One region of the Kitasatospora atroaurantiaca genome, then DNA from elsewhere that is predicted to be linked to it. Evidence: riboswitches for the same ligand, from Rfam matches in the RefSeq annotation. Region 1 holds a riboswitch; the other holds the start of a gene.

Region 1 (4,142 bases):
GCCGACCACCGCATGCCCTCCGCCCCGCCACTCCAGCGCGTACCGGCCGGGGCGGACGGTCTCCGGGGCCCGGGTGAGCGCGACCCGGCCGGGGCTCAGATCGTGCACCCTCAGGGTCGCGGCCCCCGGTCCGGTGACGCTCGGGCGAACCACCCGGTCGGACACCTTGCGGCCGAGCAGCAGCGCCGCCGCTCCGGCCCCTACGGCGGCGGCCGCCACTGCGGCGGCGGTTCCCCAACGCATGAGCGCTCCCCGGTGTGCTGGTGGCAGGCGGATCGGTGTGCGCTCCCAGTCCACTCTCCGCACGGGCACCCTGCCACCGGGGGAGGTCCGTCCGGGGCGGCGGACCTCCTGCCGACCTCAGACCGGAATGTCGGTGTGGTGCTGGGCCAGCAGCTCCCAGAACCGCTGGGCGAGCGGCTTGCTGGGCTGCTGCTCGGCCGGGCTCGGGGAGGAACCCCAGTGCATCGGCACCAGGTACTCGTTCTGCAGCTCCGTGAGAGCCGCCGAGAGCACGTCGCGGGGGACGGGCACCAGACGGGAGATCGCCTTCAGCTGGGCCTGCCAGCGCCCGTCGACGCACTGCCGCAGCCGCTGGTCCAGGTCGTCCTGACGGTGGGTCACGTAGAGCAGCGCCCGCAGGCTCAGGCCCAGCACGTGCGCCAGCGCGTAGCTCTGCTCCTCGTCGCCGGTCCACTTGCCGCTGAGCTCGGCCTTCTCGTACGCCTGCTGGGTGACCCCGATCCGCCGGGCCGCCTGCTCCTGGGTGAGTTCCCGGGCCACCCGGAAGTCCCGCAGCGTGGTCGGACGGGCGCCCATCAGCTGGGCGGGCGGGCACCACAGGGCGCGCGCGAGGGCGATGAACTCCTCCTCGGACGGCCTGATCTCGCCGGTCTCCCAGCCGATGACGTGGCCGGGCAGCAGGCGGACGCCGTGCGCAGCCATGCCCTCGGCCACCTGTTCCGGAGTCAGGCCGAGCCCGGCACGGTGCGCCCGGGCGGCCATCGGGGAGAACGGCACGGGGGCGGGGGACGGCGGTCTTCGTCGCATGGGACATGACCGTACGGGTGTACCTATTTCGCCCACACCCGCCGATTGCACGAAGCGCAGCAGGCACCCCCGACTGTTAATCGGAGGATCGTACGAGCCCGGCTACCTGAATCAGCCATCTACTCGGAGGTAATGACGGAGCTTGGGCCGGCCGGTTAGCTACGCGGGTAGTATCCGCGCCCGCCTGGGGTTCTGTCGATGTGTCAGTGGCGTGGAGGAGGCGTAGCGGACCGGCCGGGGACCGCGCCCGCTTGGGCGGGTGGCGGCACGTGTGACCAACCCCTCCGCCTGCTTTGTTGACTCCCGGTCGAGCCCCGTGATGGGATCCATCAGCCAAACGGAGGCATGCAGAGGAAGCCGGTGCGAATCCGGCGCGGTCCCGCCACTGTCACCGGGGAGCACGCTCGAACACATGGTCACGGCGGTCCGGTCGAACGGCTGCTGGAAGGCCCGAGGGTGTGTCGGACCCGGAAGCCAGGAGACTCTCGCCTCCGGTACGTCGATCCAGGGCGCGGACCCTGAGTGAGGACACGCACGCCATGCAGGCTGCCCCGGCCGCGATGCGGCCGCCGATCCGAGCTGCCGCCATCCCTGTGCCCGTGCCGTGCCTCGACTGAACCGCAGCGCCGCCTTCGCCCTCGGCACCGTCGCCGGATACCTCGCCGACGCCCGCTTCGCCGACCCCCGGCGCGGCCACCCGGTCGCCGCCTTCGGTACCGCCGCCGGCCGGCTGGAGCGGCTGCTCTGGCGTGACCGGCGCGCGGCGGGTGTCCTCTTCACCGCCGCCTGCGTGGGTACCGTCGCGGCGGGAACGGTGCTGGCCGACCGCGCGCTGGGACGATCGGCGGTGGGCCGCGCCGCGCTGGCTGCCACCGCCACCTGGACCGTCCTCGGCGGCACCTCGCTGACCCGGGAGGCCCGGACCATCGGCCGCTCGCTGCAGGCCGCCGACCTGGACGCCGCCCGCGAGCGGCTGCCGCACCTGTGCGGGCGCGACCCGAGCACGCTGGACGAGCAGCAGATCGCCCGGGCGGTGGTCGAGTCCGTGGCCGAGAACACCGCCGACGCGGTCGTGAACGCCCTGTGCTGGGGCGCCCTGGCCGGCGCGCCCGGTCTGCTCGCGTTCCGGGCCGTCAACACCCTCGACGCGATGGTCGGCCACCGCTCACCCCGCCACCACCGCTTCGGCTGGGCCTCGGCCCGGCTGGACGACGTCGCCGGCTGGCCCGGCGCCCGGCTGACGGCGCTGCTGACGGTCGCCGCCGCGCCCCACCCGCGTACCGCCTGGCGGGTCTGGCGGCGGGACGGCTCCGCGCACCCGAGCCCCAACGCGGGCCAGGCCGAGGCCGCCTTCGCGGGCGCGCTCGGCGTCCGGCTCGGCGGGACCCTCACCTACGGCGAGCGGGTCGAGCACCGGCCCGTACTCGGCGCGGAACTGCGGCCGGTGACGGTCGAGGACATCGAACGGGCCTGCGTCCTCTCCCGCCGGGTCGGCGCCCTCGCCCTCGCGGTGACGGTCGGTTCACGGGCACTGGCGGGTCTCCTGAGCGGCGCGCCGAACTGCGCGACATCGGAAGCAACGGCGCCGCACCTACCGCCCGGCGCCAACGACGTAACGAAGCGGGGCCGGTCATGAGCGGGCATCCCCTCAGGGGCGCGGGGAACTGCGCGGCATCGGAAGTAACGGCGCCGCACCTTCCGCCCCGCGAAGCTCCTCGCGCCCTTGGGTGGCTGGCCGCAAGCGTGATGCAGAGGAACGTGCCGGCGCCGCACCTTCCGCCCCGCGAAGTTCCTCGCGCCGCCGGGTTGGCCGTTTGCGCACGCAGTGCCACAGGTGAGAGGAACGGGCATGAGTAATGCGTTGCTGGTCGCCGGGACGACCTCGGATGCGGGCAAGAGCGTGGTCACGGCGGGGATCTGCCGCTGGCTGGCCCGACAGGGTGTCAGCGTTGCGCCGTTCAAGGCGCAGAACATGTCGCTCAACTCCTTCGTGACCGCCGACGGCGCCGAGATCGGCCGTGCCCAGGCCATGCAGGCGGCCGCAGCCCGGGTCGAGCCCGAGGCGGCGATGAACCCGGTGCTGCTCAAGCCGGGCGCGGACGGCCGCAGCCAGGTGGTGCTGCTCGGCCGGGCCGTCGCCGAGGTCGGCGCGCTGGACTACCGCGAGCGCAAGCCCGTCCTGCTGGAGCGCGCCCTGGAGTGCCTGGCCGACCTGCGGCAGCGCTACGACGTGGTGATCTGCGAAGGCGCCGGCTCCCCCGCCGAGATCAACCTGCGGGACCGCGACATCGCCAACATGGGCCTGGCCACGGCGGCCAGGCTGCCGGTCGTGGTGGTCGGCGACATCGACCGCGGCGGGGTCTTCGCCGCGATGTACGGGACGCTGGCGCTGCTCTCCGCCGAGGACCAGCGGCATGTGGCCGGCTGGTTCGTCAACAAGTTCCGGGGCGACGCCCGGCTGCTGGCGCCCGGCCTGGACATGCTGCACGAGCTTACCGGCCGTCCGGTGCTCGGCACCCTGCCGATGCTGCCGGGGCTCTGGCTGGACGCTGAGGACTCGCTCGACCTCTCGACCGTGGTCGACCGCGGCGACGTCCGGGGGCCGCTCGGGGCGGACGTCCTGCGGGTGGCCGTGGTGCGCTTCCCGCGGCTGTCCAACTTCACCGATCTGGACGCGCTGGCGCAGGAGCCCGGCGTCCTGGTCCGCTGGGCGACCAGGCCCGAGGAACTGGCCGACGCCGACCTGGTGGTGCTGCCCGGCACCCGGGCCACGGTGGCCGACCTGGCCTGGCTGCGGGAGCGCGGGCTGGAGAGTGCCCTGAAGAAGCGCGCGGCGGCCGGGCTGCCGCTGCTCGGCGCCTGCGGCGGGTACCAGATGCTGGGCCGGGAGATCGTGGACGAGGTCGAGTCCAAGGCCGGTACGGTCGCCGGTCTCGGCCTGCTGCCGACCCGGGTGGTGTTCGGCCGGGAGAAGGTGCTGGCCCGTCCGGTCGGCGAGGCTTACGGCGAGCGCGTCGAGGGGTACGAGATCCACCACGGGGTGGTCGCGGTCGAGGGAGGCGAGCCGTTCCTGGACGGCTGCCGGGTGGACT
Region 2 (4,142 bases), 740 kb from region 1:
CTTCGGCCATCTGTTCTGTCATCACATCGTGAGAGGTCTCTGCGGGTCGTACGGTCACCCGATAGCCCTGCCCAGTGGCGAGGACGTCCACCCACTCACCCGCCGGGTGTCCGCAACGCCGCTCGCAGCCGGACCAGTGGACGGGCAGCCCGCCACCGCGAGCCGTGTCGAGCGCCTGCGCCGCGTCGGCCCGGACGTCGGCCAGCGACTTGGCGCAGCCGGGCCTGCCGGTGCAGGCAGTGGCCCGCTCCCAGGGCGAGCCCGGGTCGGTACGGAAGCCCGCCGCCGCCAGGTCCGCCAGCCGTTCGGCCGGCACCCCCGGCAGGACGACGCCACGCCAGGGAGTGACGCGCAGCTCGCCGGCCGCCGTACGGGCCAGCAGGCGCCACTGCTCGGCGCTCACCCGCCCGAAGCGCATGCCGACCGAGACGCCGCCGGGTACGGCGCCGACGGGCGGGGGCGTGCCGAGCGGGGGCAGGGCCTCGGCACCCGGGTCCAGCAGCTCGGGCGCCTCGCGCACGTGCCAGGCCTTGGTGGCGCTCTCGCGGCAGGCCTCGAGGAACTCGCAAGCGGCCGCGAGCGCGGCGGGCACCGCCCGGTGAGCCGGTACGCGGCGCGCGGTGGCCGTGCGGCCGAGGCGCAGCAGGGCTGTGCCGTCCGGCCTTGCGATCAATGTCACATCGGCGTCGAGGCCCGCGACGTCGCCGCGTCCGTCGTCGAGCGCGAAGAGGAACTTGCCGGAGAGCGCGGCCGCCGGGTCACTCGCGCAGAGCACGGAGTCCAGCTCGCGCGTCCAGGCCTGGACGTCCGCGTGCCCGATGCCGTCGAGGCCCGCGAGCGGCGAGGCGACGATGTTGCGGACGCGTTCGTGGGAGTCGGAGGGCAGCAGGCCTGCCGCCCGCAGGCGGCGGCCGAGCTCCAGGCCCGAGTCCGAAGGCAGGCCGCGCAGTTGGACGTTGCCGCGCGAGGTGGTCTCGAGCTCGCCGTCGCCCAGCTCGCTCGCGGCGTCGGCGAGCACCATCGCCTGACTGACAGTCAGCAGGCCGCCCGGCACCCGGATCCGGGCGAGGGCTCCGTCGTCGGCCGTGTGTAGACGAAGGGCCCCCGGGCAGGCGTCCGAGCGCCCGCGGTCGGGCGCCCCGGGGCCCGGCTCGGCGGCGTCAGGTGTCGGTGGCATGGCGGCGAGCATACAGAGGATCGGACCGGACGCTCTGTCCTGTAGATCACGTTCGTGCTGTCCCGCAGATCACCCGCAGCCCGTACGATGCTCCCGGACGGTCCCCTGTGGGCCGTCCACGCCAGCGACGGCGCAAAGGGGAGGAAACCGGTGCAAACCCGGTGCGGTCCCGCCACTGTGACCACGGCTCACCGGCCGTGGGAGCCAGGAACTCCTGCCGTCCTCCCATTGCCCGGGGCGCGGACCCCGAGGAAGGCTCGACCTATGCGCTGCCGCATGCCCATCGCCGGTGACAAGGCCGGGAGGGCCGCCGCATGATCCTGCTCCTGTCGACCTCGGACACCGACCTGCTGAGCGCCCGCGCCTCGCAGGGCCCCGTGCCCTACCGCCTCGGCAACCCGGCCCGCCTGGGCGCCGACGAGCTCCCCGCGCTGCTGGAGGGCACCGACCTGGTCGTGGTCCGCCTGCTCGGCGGACGCCGCGCCTGGGAGGAGGGCCTGGACGCGCTGCTGGCCGGCCCCCGGCCGGTCATCGTGCTGACGGGCGAACAGGCGCCGGACGCCCAGCTGATGGAGCTGTCCACCGTCCCTGCCGGCATCGCCGCCGAGGCGCACGCCTACCTCGCGCACGGCGGCCCGGCCAACCTGGCGGAGCTCGGCGCCTTCCTCTCCGACACCGTGCTGCTCACCGGCCACGGCTTCGCCGCGCCCGCCTCCGCTCCCGCCTGGGGCCCCCTGGAGCGCACCGAGCGCGCAGTACCGGATTCTCAGGGCGACGGCCCGGTCGTCGCGGTGCTCTACTACCGCGCCCACCACATGAGCGGCAACACCGCCTTCGTCGAGTCCCTCTGCCAGGCCATCGAGGACCAGGGCGCCCGCCCCCGAGCCTTCTTCTGCGCCTCGCTGCGCGGCGCCGAGCCGGAGCTGCTCGCCGAGCTGGGCCAGGCCGACGCGATCGTCACCACCGTGCTCGCCGCAGGCGGCACCCGGCCGGCCGACGCCTCGGCGGGCGGCGACGAGGAGGCCTGGGACGCGGGCGCACTGGCCGCCCTCGACCGCCCCATCCTGCAGGCCCTCTGCCTGACCTGGTCCCGCGCCGCATGGGAGGCCAGCGACGACGGCCTCTCCCCTCTCGACACCGCGACCCAGGTGGCCGTCCCCGAGTTCGACGGCCGCCTGATCACCGTCCCGTTCTCCTTCAAGGAGCTGGACGAGGACGGCCTCACCGTCTACGCCGCCGACCCCGAGCGCTCCGCCCGCGTCGCGGGCATCGCCGTACGGCACGCCCGTCTGCGCCACATCCCGGCCGCCGAGCGCCGCCTGGCGCTGGTGCTCTCCGCGTACCCGACCAAGCACGCGCGCGTCGGCAACGCGGTCGGCCTCGACACCCCCGCCAGCGCGATCCGGCTGCTCACCCGCCTGCGCGAGGAGGGCATGGACCTGGGGAACGACCTTCCCGGCCTCGACTCGACCGATGACGGTCATGAGGGTGACGCTCTGATCCACGCGCTGATCGCGGCAGGCGGGTACGACCAGGACTGGCTGACGGAGGATCAGCTCGCCCGCAATCCCGTCCGCATCCCCGCCGCCGACTACCGCCGCTGGTACGCCACCCTCCCCGAGGGCCTGCGCAGCAACGTCGAGCAGCACTGGGGCCCGCCGCCCGGTGAGCTCTACGTCGACCGCAGCCAGAACCCGGACGGCGACATCGTGCTGGCCGCCATCCGCTCGGGCAATCTGCTGGTCCTGATCCAGCCCCCGCGCGGCTTCGGCGAGAACCCGGTCGCGATCTACCACGACCCGGACCTCCCCCCGAGCCACCACTACCTCGCCGCCTACCGCTGGATCGCGGCCGCGCAGAGCGACGGCGGCTTCGGCGCCGACGCGGTGATCCACCTCGGCAAGCACGGCAACCTGGAGTGGCTGCCCGGCAAGACCGCCGCGCTCTCCGCCGAGTGCGGCCCGGATGCCGTCATCGGCGACCTGCCGCTGATCTACCCCTTCCTGGTCAACGACCCGGGCGAGGGCACCCAGGCCAAGCGCCGCGCCCACGCGACCCTTGTCGACCACCTCGTCCCGCCGATGGCCCGCGCCGACTCCTACGGCGACATCGCGCGCCTGGAGCAGCTGCTGGACGAGCACTCCAACATCGCCGCGATGGACCCGGCCAAGCTGCCCGCCATCCGCGCCCAGATCTGGACGCTGATCCAGGCCGCCCGCCTCGACCACGACCTCGGTCTGGACGAGCGCCCCGAGGACGACGGCTTCGACGACTTCCTGCTGCACGTCGACGGCTGGCTCTGCGAGGTGAAGGACGCTCAGATCCGCGACGGTCTGCACGTCCTCGGCCAGGCACCCGCCGGGACCGACCGGGTCAACATCGTCCTTGCCATTCTGCGCGCCCGCCAGATCTGGGGCGGTGTCGCCGCACTGCCCGGCCTGCGCGAGGCGCTCGGCCTGGACGAGGCGGCGCTCACCCTGGGCGCGACCGACGCCGCCGAGGCGAAGGCCCGCGAACTGGTCGAGGCCATGGAGGCCGAGGACTGGGCACCCGAGGCGGTCGAGAAGGTCGCCGCCGGGTTCGCCCCGGCCGTCCGCGAGGTCCTCGACTTCGCCGCCCGCCAGGTGGTCCCCCGGCTCGCCGCGACCACCGACGAGCTGGACGCGGTCGTGCACGCGCTGGGCGGCGGCTTCGTCCCCGCCGGGCCGTCGGGATCGCCCCTGCGCGGACTGGTCAACGTGCTCCCGACGGGCCGTAACTTCTACTCCGTCGACCCGAAGGCCGTCCCGAGCCGCCTCGCCTGGGAGACCGGCCAGGCGCTCGCCACCTCCCTCCTGGACCGCTACCAGGCGGACAACGACGGCGCGTACCCGCCCTCGGTCGGCCTCTCGCTCTGGGGCACCAGCGCGATGCGCACCGCCGGCGACGACATCGCCGAGGCCTTCGCCCTGCTGGGCGTGCGCCC

The links. A riboswitch is a leader RNA that binds a small molecule or an ion and turns the genes downstream of it on or off. The one in region 1 is predicted to bind cobalamin.
Region 2: another riboswitch for cobalamin. It lies ahead of cobN (cobaltochelatase subunit CobN); the one in region 1 lies ahead of FB465_RS25970 (cobalamin biosynthesis protein).

Annotation. Positions count from the first base shown of each region.
Region 1 covers NZ_VIVR01000001.1:5,748,588-5,752,729, reverse strand. Annotated here, with positions in the region: gene FB465_RS25980 (alpha/beta hydrolase family protein) at 1-243, opposite strand, end outside; gene FB465_RS25975 (helix-turn-helix domain-containing protein) at 361-1,050, opposite strand; cobalamin riboswitch at 1,375-1,557, shown strand; gene FB465_RS25970 (cobalamin biosynthesis protein) at 1,664-2,686, shown strand; gene FB465_RS25965 (cobyric acid synthase) at 2,900-4,142, shown strand, end outside.
Region 2 covers NZ_VIVR01000001.1:6,491,348-6,495,489, reverse strand. Annotated here, with positions in the region: gene FB465_RS29170 (cobalamin biosynthesis protein CobG) at 1-1,189, opposite strand, end outside; cobalamin riboswitch at 1,259-1,413, shown strand; gene cobN (cobaltochelatase subunit CobN) at 1,492-4,142, shown strand, end outside.